Regions from separate parts of the Janthinobacterium woesei genome, predicted to be linked through region 2. Evidence: predicted binding sites of a transcription regulator. Region 2 holds the regulator's gene; each other region holds the start of a gene.
What was found. The regulator sigma-54, encoded in region 2, starts transcription at its own class of promoters, with help from an activator protein. The targets are predictions, from matches to a motif close to TGGCANGNAANCTGCTTT.
Positions count from the first base shown of each region.

Region 1: a site for sigma-54 is predicted at 4,460-4,477, ahead of adh (aldehyde dehydrogenase). Genes of this name have one in related genera too.
Region 3: a site for sigma-54 is predicted at 2,638-2,655, ahead of ACQ4W6_RS05070 (ammonium transporter). Genes of this name have one in related genera too.

Region 1 covers NZ_JBNYXW010000032.1:6,749-13,839, forward strand. Annotated here, with positions in the region: gene ACQ4W6_RS25190 (porin) at 1-291, opposite strand, end outside; gene ACQ4W6_RS25195 (PQQ-dependent methanol/ethanol family dehydrogenase) at 598-2,343, opposite strand; gene ACQ4W6_RS25200 (DUF779 domain-containing protein) at 2,407-2,802, opposite strand; gene adh (aldehyde dehydrogenase) at 2,855-4,375, opposite strand; gene ACQ4W6_RS25210 (beta-propeller fold lactonase family protein) at 4,720-5,649, opposite strand; gene ACQ4W6_RS25215 (TonB-dependent receptor family protein) at 5,879-7,091, shown strand, end outside.
Region 2 covers NZ_JBNYXW010000001.1:220,010-227,100, forward strand. Annotated here, with positions in the region: gene lptC (LPS export ABC transporter periplasmic protein LptC) at 1-390, shown strand, start outside; gene lptA (lipopolysaccharide transport periplasmic protein LptA) at 416-1,009, shown strand; gene lptB (LPS export ABC transporter ATP-binding protein) at 1,009-1,764, shown strand; gene ACQ4W6_RS01030 (RNA polymerase factor sigma-54) at 1,769-3,247, shown strand; gene hpf (ribosome hibernation-promoting factor, HPF/YfiA family) at 3,317-3,676, shown strand; gene ACQ4W6_RS01040 (hypothetical protein) at 3,818-4,015, shown strand; gene rapZ (RNase adapter RapZ) at 4,016-4,879, opposite strand; gene hprK (HPr(Ser) kinase/phosphatase) at 5,205-6,140, opposite strand; gene ACQ4W6_RS01055 (PTS sugar transporter subunit IIA) at 6,177-6,659, opposite strand; gene queF (NADPH-dependent 7-cyano-7-deazaguanine reductase QueF) at 7,004-7,091, opposite strand, start outside.
Region 3 covers NZ_JBNYXW010000004.1:51,878-58,968, forward strand. Annotated here, with positions in the region: gene ACQ4W6_RS05060 (tetratricopeptide repeat protein) at 1-1,206, shown strand, start outside; partial or broken gene ACQ4W6_RS05065 (Zn-dependent hydrolase) at 1,245-1,379, shown strand; gene ACQ4W6_RS05070 (ammonium transporter) at 1,400-2,587, opposite strand; gene ACQ4W6_RS05075 (allantoate amidohydrolase) at 2,820-4,580, opposite strand; gene ACQ4W6_RS05080 (LysR family transcriptional regulator) at 4,653-5,591, opposite strand; gene ACQ4W6_RS05085 (urate hydroxylase PuuD) at 5,724-6,950, shown strand; gene ACQ4W6_RS05090 (M20/M25/M40 family metallo-hydrolase) at 6,947-7,091, shown strand, end outside.

The DNA.
Region 1 (7,091 bases), on a different contig from region 2:
CTTTACGTCGTACTCGCCCAGGCGCGACGACGCGGAGGTAATCAGGCCATTCGGCAGCAAGCCATTGCCTATCGTCGTGCGGTCTTTTTCTCCGCCGCAACCGAGCGCCTGGCCGCCCAGCGCCAGCCCGCCCACGGCGTCGCCAGAGCACGACACTTGCGTGTAGTAGGCGTTGACGATGCCGCCCACCGACACGGTCCAGTCGCCGGCCTTGATATCGACGGCTTGCGCCTGTCCCATCGCTGCGATCATCATGACACCGAGGCTCCCCAGCTTGATCAATGTATTCATTTTTTCTCCGCTTTCTTCTGTGTTTTTAGTGTGCACACCAGTGATTGATGTAGCTCAATCTTTGGCAATAAGCGTGCCCAGAACCGCACAGAGGGAGAAAGAGAAAAAACCTGATAAACGTGTGCAGCAGCGGATCAATCGTCACTTGCAGTGTTCATTTTTTGACCGCAAGTATGCTGATCGCGCGTACAGGTAAACAAAAAAAACTGACGGCCTGGGCCGTCAGCAAAAAGCAAGCGCCCAGGTTTTGCGCACCGTGCGGACTGGGAGACGCCCATCCGCACTAGCCCGGGCGCTACACCCCCGTTACTTCGACGCCAGTTTGAAGACCCATACGGAACCGCCCTGCTCCAGGAAGTTGACCTTCTTCGCCACTTCGCCACCCCACAGCGGGACCGCGCCACCCCAGCCGGAAACGACGGCCACGTATTGCGTGTCGCCATCCTGCCAGGTGACGGGTGGCGCCACGACGCCGGAGCCGGTCTGGAATTTCCACAGTTCCTTGCCCGTCTTCGCGTCGACGGCTTTCAGGAAACCTTCCGGCGTGCCGTAGAACACCAAATTGCCAGCCGTACTCATCACGCCACCCCACAGCGGCGCATTGTTCTTGATTTCCCACACGATCTTGCCCGTCTTCGGATCGATGGCGCGCATGGCGCCGATGTAGTCGTCAAACAGGGGGCGGATGGTAAAACCTGCACCGAGGAAAGCGCCGCCTTTCTTGTAGCTGATCGGCTCATTCCAGATATCCATGCCCCATTCATTGGCAGGCACATAAAACAGCCTGGTTTGCGGCGAGTACGCCATCGGCATCTGGTTTTTTGCCCCCAGGAAAGCGGGCGCGGCAAACACAGTCGTGCCCTTCTTGCCTTCTTCTCCCTTGGTCGGGTCGCCAGGACGGCCGGCGGCGATGTAGTTCGGCCGGCCTGTCTTCAAGTCGATGCTGCTGGCCCAGGTGATTTTCTTAACAAAAGGAAAGGCGTTCTGCAGCTTGCCCGTGTTGGCGTCGATCACATAGAAGAAACCGTTGCGGTCGGCCTTGCCGCCGTAGCGCTTGCCATCCATGTCGAAGGTGACGAATTCATTGGCGCCATCAAAATCCCAGGCATCGTTGGGCGTGTTCTGGTAGGCCCACTTGATCTGCCCCGTCTTCACATCGAGCGCCACGGTAGACGAGGAATACAGGTTGTCGCCAGGGCGCAAATGGCTGTTCCAGGGTGCCGGGTTGCCCGTGCCGAAATACGCCAGCTTGGTTTGCGGATCGTAGGTGCCGCCCATCCAGGTCGAGGCGCCGCCCGTTTTCCACAGGTCGCCTGGCCAGGTCTTGTTCACCGTGCCGGAAATGCCGTTGTCGCTGGCCTTGCCATCCTTGTCGTAGCGGTGGCCCATGTGTCCCTCCACTGTGGGGCGCGACCACACCAGCTCGCCCGTCATGGGATTGCGCGCCTCGACCCGGCCCACGATACCGAATTCACCGCCCGACACGCCAGTCAGCAACAAACCTTCGGCGATCAGCGGCGCGGCCGTCATCGAGTAGCCGGCCGCGTAGTCATCGACTTTTTCCTTCCAGACGATCTTGCCCGTGTTTTGATCGAGCGCCACCAGATACGCATCGAGGGTGCCGAAGATCACCAGGTTGCCGAACAAGGCGGCGCCGCGGTTGACCACGTCGCAGCACGGCATGATGCCCTCTGGCAAGCGGTGCTCATATTTCCACAGCTTGGCACCCGTCTTCAAATCGATGGCAAAGATGCGCGAATACGATGCCGTGACGAACATCTTGCCGTTGTGAATCAATGGCTGCGATTCCTGGCCCCGCTGCTTTTCGCCGCCAAACGAGAATGACCAGGCCGGCACCAGCTTGGCCACGGTCTTGTCATTGATCTGCGTCAACGGCGAATAGCGCTGGCCCTGCGTGCCCATGCCAAACGACAAGATGCTCGACGGATTCTTTGCCGTGTTGTCGAGCATGGCGCTGGTAACATTGCCCGCGTCCGCTGCGTGCACGAACGAGGCCAGCGATACCAGGCCCAAACTGACGACTATCCCCATGATTTTTTTCTGCACAATCATCTCCCTCTGTTATTAGTATGTGTTTGTATCAAGTGCTGCCGGTCAAGGGCTTTTGCTGCCGTGCTCATGCGTCTGGGCATGCAGCACAGCGCACTCTGCATCGGTGAACAGGCGCGAACGCGTCAGGAAGCGCTTGCCCGTGCCGTTGTCGAGTGAAAACATGCCGCCATTGCCATCGACCACATCGATGATCAACTGCGTATGCTCCCAGTACTCGAATTGCTCGAGTCCCATGTAGAACGGTGTGCCATTCAGGTTGCCGAGGTAGATGTCGGTATCGCTGACATCGAACTCGCCCAGCGCGTAGCACATGGGCGCACTGCCGTCGCAGCAGCCGCCCGACTGGAAAAACATCAGCGGGCCGTGACGCTCGCGCAACTTGTCCATCATTTCCAACGCCGCATCGGTGGCGACCACCCTGGCAATTGCTGCACCCATGGCATCCCTTTCTACGCGCCGCGCCCAGGCAGGCGCGGCGCTATCTGCCGGTTTAGAAGAAGCCCAGGGCTTTCGAGCTATAGCTCACCAGCAAGTTTTTCGTTTGCTGGTAATGGTCGAGCATCATCTTGTGGTTTTCGCGGCCGATACCCGATTGCTTGTAGCCGCCGAACGCGGCGTGGGCCGGATACAGGTGATAGCAATTGGTCCACACGCGGCCGGCCTGGATGGCGCGCCCCATGCGGAAGGCACGCGAGCCGTCACGCGTCCACAAACCGGCGCCCAGTCCGTACAAGGTGTCGTTGGCAATCGCCAGCGCTTCGGCCTCATCCTTGAAGGTGGTAACGGAGACGACCGGCCCGAAAATTTCCTCCTGGAAGATGCGCATCTTGTTGTTGCCCTTGAACACAGTCGGACGCACGTAATAGCCGCCCTCCAGGTCGCCCGCCTGCGTGTGGCGCTCGCCACCGGCCAGCACTTCGGCGCCTTCCTGGCGGCCGATGTCGAGGTAGGACAGGATTTTTTCCAGTTGCTCCTGCGACGCCTGTGCGCCGATCATGGTGGCCGAATCGAGCGGGTTGCCCTGCTTGATGGCGGCGACGCGTTTGAGCGCCCGTTCCATGAATTTCTCGTAGATCGATTCCTGGATCAGCACGCGCGATGGGCAGGTGCACACTTCGCCTTGATTCAGCGCAAACATGGTGAAGCCTTCCAGGCATTTATCAAAATAATCGTCGTCGGCATCCATCACGTCTTCAAAGAAAATGTTCGGCGACTTGCCGCCCAGCTCCAGCGTGACGGGAATCAGGTTTTGCGCGGCGTAGCCCATGATCAAACGGCCCGTGCCCGTTTCGCCCGTAAAAGCGATCTTGGCGATGCGCTTGCTCGATGCCAACGGCTTGCCCGCTTCCAGGCCGAAACCATTGATGATGTTCAACACGCCCGGCGGCAGCAAGTCGCCGATCAGCTCGATCAACACCATGATGGAGGCCGGTGTCTGCTCGGCCGGTTTCAGCACCACGCAATTGCCGGCGGCCAGGGCGGGCGCCAGTTTCCACACGGCCATCAGGATGGGGAAATTCCACGGGATGATCTGGCCCACCACGCCCAGCGGCTCATGGTAGTGATAGGCATAGGTTTCCGCATCGATTTGCGCAACGGAACCTTCCTGGGCGCGGATGCAGCCGGCAAAGTAGCGGAAATGGTCGATCGCCAGCGGAATGTCGGCGTTCATCGTTTCACGGATGGGCTTGCCGTTGTCGATGGTTTCCGCCGTGGCGATCAGGCTCAGGTTCTGTTCGATGCGGTCGGCGATGCGGTTCAGGATGTTGGCGCGCTCGGCGGGCGACGTCTTGCCCCAGGCGTCCTTGGCAGCGTGGGCGGCGTCCAGCGCCAGTTCGACGTCTTCCGCCGTGGAACGGGCGATTTCGCAAAACGGCAGGCCCGTGATCGGAGTAATGTTAGGAAAGTATTCACCTTTAACGGGTGCAACAAATTTGCCGCCAATGTAATTATCGTAACGTTGTTTGAAGGGGTTGGCGACGCCCAGTTTGCTGATGTCTGCGAGATTCATGTCGTCCTCTATCGGTTTGTAGAATTGGAATGTTGCTGGTTAAGTCGAACGTCCTGGTACAGATGGGGTGAGTACATGCAGTCTTTCGCAAATGCCGTGCCAGCTCGCCTCCCCTCTACAAACTTAGCGGGTTTTACCGCTGTTACAAGGGCGTGGCATCAACCTCGGCACGCCTTTCGCCCCCGCATGACCAGCTGAACGGATGGCGCCGCCTGTTGGCGTTTTGAACAAAATGGAGGCGTCCTGTTCCAATCCGGGACACCCCTGCCGCGCCCCCCGCGCAGCCCCGTTGACGCTGCACAATGGAACAGGTGTGCCAGACTGGAACACCTGTTGCAGGGCAGCTAGCGAATCACCACGCCCCACGGCAATTCGCCGACGGCAACATCGGCCACCTTGCGCGCGCTGGCCGTGTCGATGACGGAGACGCTGTTCGAGCGGCCATTGGCCACGTACAGCTTGGCGCCGTCGGGTGTGATAGCCATGTTCCAGGGACGCTTGCCGACGGCAATGGTGGCCGTCACCTCGTTGCTGGCCGTATCGATCACCATTACCGTGCCATCCGTGCCGTTCGAGACATATACCTGCTTGCCGCTGGGGTGGACCGCGATGCCATTCGCATTCTTGCCGGCAGCAATAGTGGCGATGGCCTTGCGCTGCGTCATGTCGATCACGTAGACGGCGTTGACCAGCTCGCAGGCCACATAGGCGCGGCCAGAGTCGGGGCTGAAACCGATGCCGCGCGGACGCAAGCCCACGGCGACGGAACCCACCTGGCGGCGTTGCGCGACATCAATGACATCGACTTGCTCGGCCTCTTCCGCGCTGACCAGCAGCCAGCGCCCGTCCGGGCTGAAGACGGCGTGTTCGGGATTGCGTCCGTGCACTTTTATGTCGGCGAGCAAGGCGCCCGTATGGCCGTCGAGCAGGGCCACGCTATTGTTTTCTTCGACGGCCACGGCCACATGGCTGCCGTCGAGGGAGGCACTGACGCCTTCAGGCGATTTGCCCAGCGCCACGCTGCGCACGGGTGCGCCCGCCACGTTATCGATCAGCAACAAGGCGCTGCTGGCCGCATCCGTGACAAACAATTGCCGCCCGGTGGGGTCGGCGGCGATGCCGCGCGGGCGCTTGCCGGCAGCGATCTGGCGTACCACCTGGTCGGTGGCCGTGTCGATCACACTCAGGGTGCCTGACTTTTCATTGGGAACATAGGCAAATGGCGCCGCTTGGACGGCTGTGCAAGCGAGCGCTGGCAAAAGGCAGCAAGCCACGCGCAAGCGAAGGAAGAAGTTGGGCATAATCACCTTTTCAATGGCAAAACGACAGAAAAGCGCGCACTGGCAGCGCGGATGAAAATGCTTGCATGCAAACGCCGTGCCACTGGCAGGCGTATAATTTCAGCCCACCAATGGAGACATGGCAGGCATATTGCTTGATAACGATGCAGACCTGTGCCGCGCACGCGCGCAAGCAGGCTTTTATACACATTGGAGAACCCGCATGCAGTATCGTTTCCGCTTGAACACCATCGCCAGCCTGTTTGTCGCCGGCAGCGCCACCCTCGCCCCCCACGTTTTTGCCGCCGAGGCAGTTGTCCCCGCTGGCGGACAACTCTTGGATACGGTGGTGATCAGCGGCAGCCGCATTCCTCACCCCAGCCAGGAAGTACCCGCTTCCATCGACGTCGTCGACAGCGCGCGCATCCAGGATGGCCAAATCCGCGTCAACGCTTCGGAAGCGCTGGCTGCCGTACCGGGCTTGGTGGTACAGAACCGCCAGAACTATGCGCAAGACTTGCAAATCTCTTCGCGCGGCTTCGGCGCCCGCTCGGCCTTCGGCGTGCGCGGCGTCAAACTCATCAGCGACGGCATTCCCGCCAGCATGCCCGACGGCCAAGGGCAGGCAGCCACCTTCAACCTGGATACAGCCGAGCGCATCGAAGTCTTGCGCGGGCCATTTTCCGCCATCTACGGCAACCATTCGGGCGGCGTGATCCAGCTGTTTTCCAAGGATGGCCAGAATCCACCCTCGGTGGAACTGAATGTCACGGGCGGCAGCTTCGGCGCCAGCAAGGTGGACTTGAGCGCGCAGGGCCAGGCAGGCGGTATCGGCTACGTGCTCGACGGTTCGCGCTTTCGCACCGATGGTTTCCGCGACCACAGCGCCGCCACGCGCGAACAGGCCTTCGGCAAGATCACGGTAAAACCGACGGCCGACAGCAAGCTGACCATCGTCGCCAACAGCTTGCACCAGGGCAACACGCAAGATCCGCTGGGCGCCACTTGGGCCACGTTTGTACGCGACCCGCGCGCCGGCGAAATCGACGCGACGGACACGCAAAACCCGAAACGCACCCTGGCCGAACGCTACAACACGCGCAAGAGCATCGACCACCAGCAAATCGGCGCCACCTATGAACAGGCTTTCGGCGACGACCGCCTGCATGTGATGGTGTATGGCGGCAACCGCGACGTGATCCAATACCAGGCATTCAACAAAGGCTTCCAGGCGCCGGCCAGCCATTCAGGCGGCGTGGTCGACTTCCAGCGTCAGTTCTATGGCATCGACACCAATTGGCTGCATGTGAATCAATTGGCTGGCGGCAAGCTGAGCACCACCATCGGCATCGACTATGGCCGCTCCAGCGATGACCGCACCGGCTATGAAAATTTCATCGGCAATACCTTTGGCGTCAAGGGCAAGCTGCGCCGCG
Region 2 (7,091 bases):
AAGCTCACGCATTACCCGGCTGACGATTCATCCGATATCGACCAGCCTTTCGTGCGCAAGCTGACGCCCGGCATGCCGCCGCTGAACATGAATGCGGAACTGGCGCATATCGACCAGGGCAATACCCGGCTGCAACTGCACCGCAAGGTCGTGATCGACCGCGTGGCCAGTCCCAAGTCACAGAGCCTGACCTTGAAAACGGAAGCACTGACGGTGTTTCCGGACGAAGAGCGCATGGAAACGGATGTGCCCGTCGATATCTTGACGGGTGCCTCGCGCATCAACGGTGTGGGCATGAAGGCCAATAACGCCACCGGCGTGGTGGAAGTACAGAATGCGCTGCGCATCGTCCTGCCGCCGAAAACGCGCCCGGCCGCAGCGGCAAAATGACAGAATGAAACAAGGAAACCATACTATGAAGAACATCTTGCTGTTGACCCTATTCTCGACCGTTTGCTCGCTGGGCGTGATGGGCACGGCGCATGCCGAGAAGGCCGATTCCGAGAAGGAAGCTGTCGTCACGGCGCGTAGCGGCCTGGTCGACGACATCAAGCAGACGAAGACCCTGACGGGCGACGTGGTGCTGGTCAAGGGCACGCTGACCATGAAGGCGGGCCGGGCCCTGATCACGGAAGATCCGCAGGGCTACCAGTTCATCACCTTCTGGGCCGATCCCGGCAAGCTGGCCACGTTCCGCCAGAAGCGCGACGGCGCCGGCGACCTGTGGGTCGAGGGCGAAGCGGAGCGCGTGGAGTACGACAACAAGACGGAAGTGGTCAAATTGTTTTCCAAGGCCAAGCTGACGCGCCTGGAAGGCACGAAAGTGACCGATGTGGCCAATGGCGCCTTCATTTCGTATGACAGCCGCAATGAAGTGTTCAAGATGGAAAATTCGGACAGCGGCACCAGCACCCCGGGCGCCGGCAGCGTGCGCATGGTGATCCAGCCGAAGCCCAAGGCACCCGCAGCGGAGAAAGCGCCTGCGGCGCCCGCGCCAGGAAAGAAATAATGGACAATACACGTTGCGGCAGCACCCTGATCGTTCGCGGGCTGCAGAAAACCTATGGCAAGCGGCAAGTCGTACATGATGTCTCGCTGCAAGTCGAATGCGGCGAAGTGGTGGGCTTGCTGGGACCGAACGGCGCCGGCAAGACCACCTCGTTCTACATGATCGTTGGCCTGGTGCCGTCCGATGGCGGCACCATCGATATCAGCGGCGTGGATATTTCCCGCCTGCCGATCCACCGCCGCGCGCAGATGGGCCTGTCCTACCTGCCGCAGGAAGCGTCCGTGTTCCGCAAGCTGACGGTGGAAGACAATATCCGCGCCGTGCTGGAAATCCAGACCTTCGAAGGCCGCCTTTTGACGAAGGCCGAGATCGAGGAGCGTCTGGACAAGCTGCTTGCCGACCTGCAGATTGAAAAGCTGCGCGAGAACCAGGCACTGTCGCTGTCCGGTGGCGAGCGCCGCCGTGTGGAAATCGCCCGCGCGCTGGCCACCGACCCGCGTTTCGTGCTGCTCGACGAACCATTCGCCGGTGTCGACCCGATCGCCGTGATCGAAATCCAGCGTATCGTGCGTTTCTTGAAGGAGCGCAATATCGGCGTGCTCATCACCGATCATAATGTACGCGAGACGCTGGGTATTTGCGACCGTGCCTACATCATCAACCAGGGCTCGGTGCTGGCGTCGGGACGCCCCGACGACATCATCGCGAACGAGTCGGTACGCCGGGTCTATCTGGGCGAACACTTCCGCATGTGAGCCAATGAAACAATCATTGCAGCTGCGCACTTCGCAGCACCTGGCACTGACGCCGCAGTTGCAGCAATCGATACGCCTGTTGCAATTATCTACCCTAGAATTGCATCAGGAGCTTGAGCAACTGTTGACGGACAATCCCCTGCTCGAACGCCTCGACGATCCGCTCGACCGCTCGCTGCGCCTGCTGTCCGATGGCGCCTTGAGTTCCACGGCCGCGCCAGCGGAAGCGCCGCCATTACCGCCCGGCCAGGAAGCGCCTGCCGCAGCGGCCGAAGCGGAACCGTTTGACGGCGAGGCGGGCGATAGTCCGGCTGCCATGGAGGGCGGCGACAACGACTGGAGCGAAGCGAGCCGCGGCAAGGCGCCCGACGACGAAGATTCCCGCCCGCAACTCGAAGCCCACCACTGCACCCTGCGCGAGCACTTGATGGAGCAGATGCGCGTGACGGTGCTGGAATTGCGCGACCGCGCGCTGGTCGAGCTGATCATCGACGCGCTCGACGACAATGGCTACCTGGAAGAGTCGCTTGACGACATCCTGGCGCGCCTGCCCGAAGAGCTGGAAATCGACGTCGACGAGCTGCGCACGGCGCTGTCCCTGCTGCAAAGTTTCGATCCGTCCGGCGTGGGCGCGCGCAATGCATCCGAATGCCTGGCGCTGCAAATCAAGCGTTTTCCGCACATCGCCATGGTGACGCGGCGCATGGCCCTCGTCATCGTGGAAAAGCACCTGGCCTGGTTTGCCCAGCGCGATTTCAACAAGCTGAAAAAAGCCCTCGATTGCGACGATGAAGACTTGCGCGAGGCGCAGACGGTCATTCGCCTGTGCAATCCGCATCCGGGCGCCGTGTTCGCCTCGGACGTGTCCGATTACGTGGTACCCGACGTCGTCGTCAAGCGCGCCCGCAATGGCTGGCAGGTGACCCTGAACAACGACGTCATGCCGCGCCTGCGCGTGAATGCCATGTATGCCAATTTGTTGAAGCAGGGCAAGGGCGAAATTGCCATGGGTGCACAGTTGCAGGAAGCCAAGTGGCTGATCAAGAACATGCGCCAGCGCTTCGACACGATCTTGCGCGTGGCGCAGGCGATAGTAGAACGACAAAAGAATTTTTTCTCGCATGGCGCCGTTGCCATGCGTCCCCTTGTGCTCCGTGAAATAGCTGATACACTGGGTTTACACGAGAGTACTATCTCGCGGGTAACAACCCAAAAGTACATGCTGACCCCGCATGGCATGTTTGAGTTGAAATATTTCTTTGGTAGCCACGTCGCGACCGAAGCGGGGGGCGAGGCGTCATCGACGGCGATACGGGCATTGATCGTGCAACTGACAGGAGCAGAAGACCCTAAAAATCCTTTATCCGACAGTAAGATTGCGGACATGCTGGGAGAACAAGGCATGGTGATTGCGCGACGGACTGTTGCCAAATACCGGGAAGCGTTGAAAATTCCGCCAGTGAGTCTGCGTAAGTGCTTGTAGTTTTTTCGGTTCCTCTGCGGGCCGGATACGATGGATACCGCACGAACCCGATCATCTTTAGGAGTGTGTATGAATCTCACCATCAGCGGACATCATCTTGAAGTGACACCAGCCATCCGTGAATACGTACAAACGAAACTGGAACGCGTGAAACGTCATTTCGATCAAGTCATCGATATTGCCGTGATTCTGACCGTCGACAACCTCAAAGAGAAAGAGAAACGCCAAAAGGCTGAAGTCAACCTGCGCCTTAGTGGTAAAACTGTGTACGTGGAAAGCCTGTCGCAAGACCTGTACGCCGCGATCGATACCCTGATCGACAAGCTGGACCGGCAAGTGATGAAGTACAAAAGCAAAGTGCAAGGGCACGGTAAAGAGGCGATCAAGCATCTGCCAGACAACTCGGAAGACGAAGTCGCCGCCGTGTAAACGGCCTGCCGCTTCCAACCAGTTGTGATCAACTAAGGGCGCATACATACTGCGCCCTTTTTTGCGCCCTGCGGAACGCAATCTGGGCGGCGAAGGCGCTAGTATGTTGTCACTCTCACTTCTTTCCTGCCTCCGAAAGCCTTGAATTGCCTGTCGCTGGAGATGGCGCGCGTGGCGCTGGACCGCCACTTCGGCGCCGGCGCCGGTTCCGTGGCGGCCATGCGCCTACGCTCGCCGCTGATGATGTCGGTGACCCTGGAATTGCTGCAGCGGGGTGCGCATCTGGGCCTGGCTGATTGCCTGCGCATGGAATGCACCCTGGTGCGCCACCTCGATTAATCAGGAGCGTTCGCGGTGGCGAAGGACGACTCTTTCGTTCGCGCCGAAATACTGCGCCAGCCGTTCCGCCATGTACACCGAGCGATGCTGGCCGCCCGTGCAGCCCAGGGCCACCGTCAGGTAGCTGCGGTTGTCGGACTTGAACGATGGCAACCATTTTTCGATGAAGGCGCGGATGTCGGCTAGCAGTTCCAGTGCACTGGGCTGTGAGTCGAGAAAGGCGATCACGGGAGCGTCGCGCCCGTCGAGTGGCCGCAGGGCCAGGTCGTAATACGGATTTGGCAAGGCCCGCACATCGAAGACGAAATCGGCGTCGAGCGGCACGCCCAGCTTGAAGGCGAACGATTCGAAGAACAGGGTCAGCGGCGCGCGCTCGGTGGCGATGATTTCCTTGATCCAGCCACGCAGCTTGTTGGCGCTCAGTTCCGACGTATCGATCACATGGCCCAGCTGTTCGATGGTCGACAGGCGCTCGCGCTCTTCCGAAATGCACTCGATCAGGGTGCGGCGGCTGGCCGGATTCTGGTTTGGCCGCAATTCGTGCGACAGGGGATGGCTGCGCCGCGTTTCCGAGAAACGCGCCACCAGCGAATGCGTGGTGGCTGTGAGGAACATGACTTTCACGTCATGCCCCTGGTCGCGCAGCAGGGCCACGTTGTGTGGCAGGCTGGCCAGCGATTCGGCGCTGCGCGCATCGACGGCCACGGCTAGCTGTGGCGTGCCTTCGTCGAGCAAGGTTTGCACTAGGCTGGGCAGCAAGGCTGGCGGCAGGTTGTCGACACAATAGTAGCCGGCATCTTCCAGCACATTGAGCGCGACGGATTTGCCGGAGCCGGATATTCCGGTAATAAGGACGATATGCATACGCCGATCATACAATAAAGATCGACGTTCTGCCCCTGCGGCAATTATCTTTACAGATTATTGCAATTGAGGCTGTAGTGTTGGTTATGAAAAATTATGATATTGGCGCCAGTAACTAGTCGCCACTCATGGCGAGTCGTTGGTGTAGCAGGGACTTCGGAGAGCATGGCTCTCCACCTGCGCAACGGTCCTCGCTTGCAAGCGAGGACTCCATTGCAGACTAGTCCCCGCTCATTGCTAATCGTTGGTGTAGCAGGGGATTCACGAAGCATTGCTTCGTGCCTGCGCAACGGTTCGCCCTTGCAAGGGCGAACTCCTTGCAACGCTAGTCACCGCTCATCGCCAAACGTTGCCGTTCCATAAACTCCTGCAAGGTATCGATGCCGCGCAGTTGCAAGATGGTGTTGCGTACGGCCGCTTCCAGCAGTACGGCGATGTTGCGGCCGGCGGCGACGGGGATGACGACCTTGCGCACGGGCAAGCCCAGCACGTCTTCCGTGGGGAACAGGAAGGGCAGGCGCTCAACTTCTTCTTCCAGCGCATTGCGGCGCACCAGGTGCACGATGAGCTTCAAACGCATCTTGCGGCGCACGGCCGTTTCGCCAAAGATGGCCTTGATGTCGAGCAAACCCAGGCCCCGCACTTCGAGCAGGTTTTGCAGCAGGGGCGGGCAGCGCCCTTCGATCATGTTGGGCGCAATGCGCGAGAATTCGACGGCGTCGTCGGCCACCAGACCGTGGCTGCGCGAGATCAATTCCAGCCCCAGTTCGCTCTTACCCAGGCCCGAGTCGCCCGTGATCAGAACGCCCACGCCAAGCACGTCCATGAAGACGCCATGCATGATGATGCGCTGCGCCAACTTTTTCGACAGGTAGACGCGCAGGAAGTCGATCACCTGCGCGGCCGGCAGCGGGGTCGAGAACAGGGGAATGTTTTGTTCGTCGCAGATGGCGAGGATGTCGGGCGGCGTTTCTAGGCCTTGCGCGATGATCAGCGCGGGCGGACCGCCGGCGATCAGCTCACCAATCACGTGGGTGCGCGTGTTGACCTTCAGGCGCTGGTAATAATTGATTTCCTGGTGGCCGAACACCTGGATGCGGCCCGGATGGATCAGGTTCAAGTGGCCCACCTGGTCGGCGGCCGACGAGACATCGCCCGAGATCAGGCGTTCGCCGCCGGGAAAACCGGCGAACCAGCCCAGTTGCAGACTTTCACGATTATCGTCGTACAGGCGTTGTATCGTCAGCGGCGTTTGCAACATGGCAGTCTTCTTCAGGAGTGGATCAATATCTGAAGTTTAACCCGTCGCTTGCAGACTGGGTTGCCAATTGACAATGCGTGCATGCACGGATTTCGGATCCGGATCGGTGGTCAGCGCCGTGCGGAAGGCATCGTCGGAAAACATTTCGGCAATTTCCGACAGGATTTCCAGGTGTTGCTGGGTGACATGATCGGGAATCAGCAGGAAAAACAGCAGATTGACGGGCTTGCCGTCCGGCGACTCGAAAGGAATTGGCTCGGCCAGGCGCACGAAGGCGCCCAGCGGCGCTTTCAGCGTCTTCATGCCCTTGACGCGGCCGTGCGGCACGGCTACGCCATGGCCCAGGCCCGTCGAGCCCAGGCGTTCGCGGGCAAACAGATTGTCCGAGACGGTGGAGCGGGCGATGCCGTAGTTGTTTTCGAAGATCAGGCCGGCTTGCTCGAAAGCGCGCTTTTTGCTGGAGACTTCCAGGTCCAGGAGGACGTTTTCGAGGGATAGTATTTTGCTAAGATTAGTCATGACACTCAATGAAATGGTGCAATGCGCAGAGGGCTTGCGAGCCGAATTATAGGCCTGTTTCCGCGGCCTGTAACGCCAATTCTCAACAGAATACGCCCGCTGCGGGCGCAGTGGATGCTACGGCATGGCGGCGTCTCATTTTAACAAAAAAATAACGTTGAAGCATTCTAGCTATTTCTGCGTTAAAAATGCAGGGTAGGCCGGTTTTTGCGTCGCTGAATGCCAATTTTCCGACTTTTCAGTGTTTTTTACCTACCCTGCCTGCGTTTGTAATGTTGTTTTAAAACACAGTCAACATTCCTGTTGACATCGTTTTGCCACACCGCCGATGTTGCTGACGCGCCTTATTGGCGCGCGTTGCGCAGATTGCCCGGCATCGCTCCGCTGCTGTAGTTGCTGCGCCAGGGATTGATGTCGAGGCCGCCGCGGCGC
Region 3 (7,091 bases), on a different contig from region 2:
CAGGATGCCGAAGCGTACTACCGGCGCGCGCTGGCGCAATCACCCGATGACGTGCATCTGCTGCAAAACCTGGCTGCGCTGTTGATGCAGTGCAGGCGCTTGGCCGAGGCCGAGCGTATCAAGCGCAGGGTGCTGGCGTTGGCGCCGGAGCTGTTTTCAGCCTGGTCCAATCTGGGCGTGCTGCTGGCCTGCGCCCAGCGCGAGACAGAGGCGGAATCCTGCTACCGCCGCGCCATCGCACTCGATCATGGCTATGCAAACGCGCGCTACAACCTGGCCTATTTGCTGCTGCGCCAGGGCCGACTGACCGAAGGCTGGCAGATGCTGGAGGCGCGGCCACAACCGTCTGCGTTTGCCGACTATTTCCGCTTCCCGCGCTGGCAGGGCGAAGCGCTGGCCGGCAAGTCGCTGCTGATCTGTCCGGAGGCGGGCATGGGCGACATGCTGCTCTTTTGCCGCTATGTGCCGCTGCTCAGGCAACTGGGCGCGGCCAAGGTGAGCGTGCTGTGCCATCCACCGCTCAAGGCCCTGCTGCAAACCCTGCCCGGCATCGATCGCGTGCTGGCCATAGGCGAAGCCGTGCCGGCCGAGGGCTGGGACTATTGGGTGGCAGTGCTGAGCTTGCCGGGCCTGTGCGGCACGACCCTGGAAACGATACCGGTACCTGTGCCGTACTTGCAGGCGCAGCCGTCAGCCGCGGACGCCTGGGCCGCGCGCCTGTCGCCTGCATCGCAGCACACACCGCTGCGCGTGGGCCTGGCCTGGAAAGGCAATCCCGCGTTTGAAAACGATGGCGAGCGCTCGCTGCCATCGCTCGATGTGCTGGCGCCCTTGGGCGCCGTCGCGGGGATCCAGTTCCTCAGCCTGCAGAAGGGCGCGGGCGAGGATGAGATGTCGGCCGCGTTGTCTTTGGCGGGCGGCGCTGCGGCACTGGGCGACATGGCCGACACGGCGGCCCTGATCGCCAGCCTGGACCTGGTCATCAGCGTCGACACCGCCGTGGCGCACCTGGCTGGCGCGCTGGGCAAGCCATGCTGGGTGCTGCTGCCCGACTACCGCGCCGACTGGCGCTGGATGGCGGGGCGCAGCGACAGCCCCTGGTATCCGTCGATGCGCCTGTTCCGCCAGCCCTCGCTCGGCGGCTGGGCGCCGCTGATCGCGCACCTGGCCGGGGAATTGGAGCGCTGGCAGCGCAGCGGAGACTGAATCAAACCGGCTTGCTCTGGAAGTTGTGCAGGAAAGCCAGCAGCGCGGGCCACGACGCCATCTACGCGGCCTGTCTGGCGCCGGCCGGCATGATCTTCGTGCCCTGCAAGGATGGCATCAGCCACAATGAAATCGAAGACGCGATGCTCGAGCGCGCCGGCATCGACGGGTAACTGGCGTCGCCCGGCGGGGATTAGTCCGGCGTGGAGCTGATTTTATGGATGGACAGGTCGGCACCGTCGAATTCCTGTTCGGCGTCGAGGCGGATGCCGACGGTTTTTTTCAGCAAGCCGTAGATGACGATGCCGCCGGTGACGGCGATGCCGATGCCCAGCGCGCTGCCGATCAGTTGCGCCATGAAGGAGACGCCGCCCATGCCGCCCAGCGCCTTGCTGCCGAAGATGCCGGCCGCCAGACCGCCCCAGGTGCCGCACAGGCCGTGCAGCGGCCAGACGCCCAGCACGTCGTCGATTTTCCATTTGTTCTGTGTCCAGGTGAACATCCAGACGAAGATGGCGCCGGCGATGCCGCCGGTGATCAGGGCGCCCAGCGGGTGCATCAGGTCGGAGCCGGCGCACACCGCCACCAGACCGGCCAGCGGGCCGTTGTAGACGAAGCCCGGATCGTTTTTACCCATCAGCAGCGCCACCAGGGTGCCGCCGACCATGGCCATCAGGGAATTGACGGCGACCAGGCCGTTCATCTTGTCCAGCGTTTGCGCGCTCATGACGTTGAAGCCGAACCAGCCCACGGTGAGTATCCAGGCGCCCAGCGCGAGGAAGGGGATGTTCGATGGCGGGTGCGCGGCGATGGCGCCATCCTTGCTGTAGCGGCCGCGCCGCGCACCCAGCAGCAGCACGGCCGGCAGGGCCACCCAGCCGCCCACGGCGTGGACCACGATGGAGCCGGCAAAGTCGTGGAATTCGGCGCCGAAGACGCTGTGCAACCAGTCCTGCACGCCGAAGCGGTGGTTCCAGGCGATGCCTTCGAAGAAGGGGTAGACCAGGCCGACCAGCACGGCGGTGGCCGCCAGTTGGGGATAGAACTTGGCGCGCTCGGCGATGCCGCCGGAGATGATGGCGGGGATGGCCGCTGCGAAGGTCAGCAGGAAGAAGAATTTGACCAGTTCGTAGCCGTTCTTGGCGCTGAGGACTTCGGCGCTGGAAAAGAAGTTGGCGCCGTAGGCGATGCTGTAGCCGACGAAGAAGTAGGCGATGGTCGAGACGGCGAAGTCGACGAGGATTTTGACGAGGGCGTTGACCTGGTTTTTCTTGCGCACCGTGCCCAGTTCGAGAAAGGCGAAACCGGCGTGCATGGCCAGGATCATGATACCGCCCAGTAAGATGAAGAGGGCGTCGGCGCCATTTTTAAGTGCATCCATGCGAACTAGTTTCCCGGTAATTGTGCAGCATTGAATTAATGCTACAAACTAAAGCAAGATCCGTTCCATTTTGGTGCGAATTTGTAGTCGCTTGTTTCTTAAGGGGAAAATTTTTTGGCAACGATTCTGCCGTCCGGGGGGTGCACTGTTATTGTGCGTATTTTCGCCCTGATTTGGGGCGCGGCGGCGCTGAAAAAACGCCGCTGCCCGGCCCAAGGCGGCGGCGCCCGCGTCAGGGCCGCTCTTCGGCACAGAAGTTGCGCAGGAAGGCCAGCAGGGCTCGCGCCGCGATGTCGGCATCGTCGGCCGTCATGGTTTCCAGCGGGTTGTGGCTGATGCCGCCATTGCCGCAGCGGGTAAACAGCATGGCCACGTCGGTGATGGCGGCCATGGCCATGGCGTCGTGGCCGGCGCCCGACAGCAGCGCATATGGTTCGATGCCGACGGACGCCACGGCTTGTGCCAGTTGCGCCATCAGCCATGGCGCGCACGGCGCGGCGCGCGCCGACAGCAGCAGCTCCAGCTGATAGTCGATCTGGCGCCGGGCGCAGATGGCGGCGATGCCATCGAGAACATCGTCAACGGCCCTCTGGCGCACAGCATCGCTTGCAGCGCGGATGTCCAGGGACAGCGTGCAGGCGCCGGCGATCACGTTGACCGAACCGTTGGGCACCAGCAGTTGCCCCACCGTGCCCACCAGCGCCTCGCCCTGATTGCAGCGCTGCTCCACCAGCAGGATGATTTCGGCGGCCGCGCTGGCCGCATCGCGGCGCATTGTCATGGGTGTGGTGCCTGCGTGGCTGGCCACGCCACTCAGGCTGACCAGGTAGCGCGAGCTGCCGGCAATCGCCGTGACGATGCCCAATGGCAGGTCGCGTTCGAGCAGCACGGGGCCCTGCTCGATATGCACTTCCACGTAGCCCAGCAAGTCGGCCGGATCGCGCGCGATCGCGCCGATGGCGGTCGCCTCGTGTCCGGCAGCGGCCAGCGCCTCGCGCATGCTTGTGCCATCCGTATCAACCTGCTCCAGCAGCGAGACATCGAACTTGCCCGTGACGGCCGTGCTGCCCAGGAAGGTACTCTTGAAGCGCACGCCTTCCTCTTCGGCGAAGCCGACGATCTCGAAGTGGAACGGCAGTTTTTCGCCCCGTTCGTGCAGGTAGCGCACGACGGCAATCGGCAGCACGATGCCCAGGCGCCCGTCGTACTTGCCGCCGTTGCGCACCGTGTCGTAATGCGAGCCTGTCATCAGGGTTTTCGCACCGGGCGTGTCGGACAGATAGCGTCCGACGACATTGCCGACGGCGTCGACATGCACCTGCATGCCGGCGTCTGTCATCCAGGCAGCCAGTTGTGCAGCCGTTTTCTGGTGCGCCGGCGTCAGGTAGGCGCAGGTCAGGTTGTAATCGCTATCGCTCCAGCCGGCCAGGGTTTCCGCGTGCTGCATGATGGCCGGGCCGAAGTCCAGGCGCACGTCGAACAAGTCATTGAGGCGCAGCTCGGCGATGCGCTTGATCTGCCGCAGCGATTCGGCCAGTTCCTCGGCGCGCCGGTTTTTCAGGCGCCGTGCAAAGGTGGCCATGATGTCCTGGCGTGTCAGGCCTTCGCCCGTCGGACCCTTGACGGCGAGGATGAAGGGAAAGCCGAACTTGGCGTTGTATTCGGCATTCAGGCGCTGCAGGGTGGCAAATTCTTCGGCGCTGCACAGGTTCAGGCCGGATTTGGCTTGCTCGCGCGTCGATTCGGCTGTCAGCTGTCCCGCGATGGCGGCCTTGCCGGCCAGTTCCGGGTGGGCGCGTATCAACCCAAGCTGCTCTTCGGGCGAAGCTTGCGCCAGCACGCGCTGCAGTTCCGTCTTGAGCGCCGTCAGGCTGGCAAACGGTATGGCCATGGCGGCCCGCTGGGCGATCCAGGGCGAGTGTTCATAGATGCCATGCAGCTGCTCGATGAAGCGCGCCTGGCTGCTGGCGTTCAGGTCTGAAAGGGTAGTCATGGTTTTCCGATCATGCAAGCGGTGATGATAGCGCCCGTTCTGGCGTCCATTATATGCGCGCGCTGATAGCGCCTATCGCTGAACCAGCGCCTTGGCCGCGGCGCTGACCTGGTCGCGCAGCCATTTGTGCTCAGGCGCCTGGTGCACGCGCTGGTGCCATAGCTGGTAAAAGCGCATGGGCGGGAATTTCAAGGGCACGGTATAGGTTTTCAGCGCCAGCGTCTTCTCATAGAAGCGCATGAACTGGCGGCCCGTGGTCAATACCAGGTCGGTCTGCGTCAGCATGTAGGGGATCAGGCCGAAGTACGCTGATTCCACCACCACGTTGCGCTGCAGGTTTTGCCGCTCAAGGAAGGAGTCGATCACGCCGTGGTAACCGGGCATCATCTGCGATGGCGCCACGTGGGGCAGGCTCAGGTAATCGTCCAGGGTCATGGCGTCGCTGGCAGTGCGCCGCGCATAGGCGTTTTCCGCATGCATGGCGCAGATGATAGGGTCTTCGAACAGCTTCGAGATGTGCAAATGGGCGGGCGGTTCATCCCAGTTGGCGATGACCAGGTCCAGGCCCCCATCGGACAATTGGCGGATATGATCGATGCCCGGCCCCAGGCTGTGCAGCACGACGCGGCTTTTCGGTGAGCCGCGGCGCAGCAGCGCCACCACGTTGGGCAGGAACTGGCTGTCCAGGTAGTCGGGCGCGGCGATATGGAAAGTGCGCGCTTCTTCCTGCGCCACGAAAGGCGTCTTCTTGATGAACAGGCTTTCCGTCTGGTCGAGGATCCGCTTGGCCGGATTGAGCAGGCTTTCGCCGTGCTGGGTGGGCACCATGCCGCGCGCGCCGCGTACCAGCAGCGGATCGCCCGTCAGTTCGCGCAACTTGCGCAGAGAGGCGGAAATCGATGGCTGCGGTTGATTGAGTTTCAGCGCCACGCGCGAGACATTCTTTTCCACCAGCAGCAGGTAGAGGATGCGGATCAGGTGCAGATCGAGGTGTTGCGGCAGGCTGGACATGTGGTGGCGGCTCTGTTGTATATCGAATTGAATATGTCAAATATACGATATTTTTCATGTGATGGGCGGTAAATCCGTTTATCTTGTGTAGATTGGCGCGAATATTTGGTTCGGTCTGACTAGAGGAAATTTATGGAAGTATTTGCCTACCTGATTCCGTACGGCCTTGAATGGCTGAACCTGATCGTCCGCTGGCTGCACGTCATCACGGGCATCGCCTGGATCGGTGCTTCCTTTTATTTCGTCTGGCTCGACAACTCGATACGCCCGCCGGCGCCCGGTTCGGCGCTGGCGAAAAAAGGCGTGTCGGGCGAACTGTGGGCCGTGCATGGCGGCGGCTTTTACAATCCGCAAAAATACCTGGTGGCCCCAAGCGAACTGCCGAAGGAACTGCACTGGTTCAAGTGGGAAGCATATTCCACCTGGTTGTCCGGCTTTGCGCTACTGACGATTGCCTATTACTTCAATGCCCAGGCCATGATGATCGACAAGTCCGTGGCGGACATTTCCAGTGGCCAGGCCGTCGGCATCGGCATTGCCACCCTGGTCATCGGCTGGACCGTGTACGACCTGCTGTGCCGCTCCAGGCTGGCCCAGTACGAATTGTGGTTCGGCGTGACGGTATTCGCGCTGATCGTCGGCGCCGCCTATGTGCTGACGCATTTGCTCAGTGGGCGCGCTGCATATATCCACGTCGGTGCCATGATCGGCACCATCATGGTGGCCAATGTGCTGATGCTGATCATTCCTGGCCAGCGCAAGATGGTCGAGGCCATGGCCGCCGGCAAAGTGCCCGACCCCAGGCATGGCCTGAAAGCCAAGCAGCGCAGCGTGCATAACAATTATTTCACCTTGCCCGTGCTGTTCATCATGATCAGCAACCACTACGCGATGACCTACCGCAACGACCATGCCTGGCTGGTGCTGGCGCTGATCATGGCGGCCGGCGTCTTCATTCGCCACTTCTTCAACCTGCGCCACAAGGGCAGGGTAGAGTGGCGTTATCCGGCCATCGGCGTGGCTTTGCTGGTCGCCGTGGCCGTGGCCATTGCGCCCAAGGCGCCGGTGGCTGCAGCGCCAGTGGCAGACCCCGCCGCCGAATTCACGGCCGTGCAGGCCATCATCACGCAACGCTGCGCCACCTGCCACTCGGCGCACCCGACGCAGCCGGGCTTTGCGACGGCGCCATCGGGCATCATGCTTGACAACGAGGTACTGATACGCCAGCACGGCGCGCAAATCTACAAGCAGGCCATCGAGCTGAAGGCCATGCCGATCGGTAACCTGACAAACATGACGGAAGCGGAGCGCACCCAGGTGGGAGCATGGCTGCAACATACAATGCAAGGAGCAAAATGACAACGCGCGCGGAACACATCACAGCCTGGATCGACGCCCATTTCGACGAGGAAGTCGCTTTCCTGCAAAAGGTGGTGCAGCAGCCGACGGATACGCCGCCCGGTAACAACGCGCCGCACGCGGAGCTGGTGGCGCAACTGC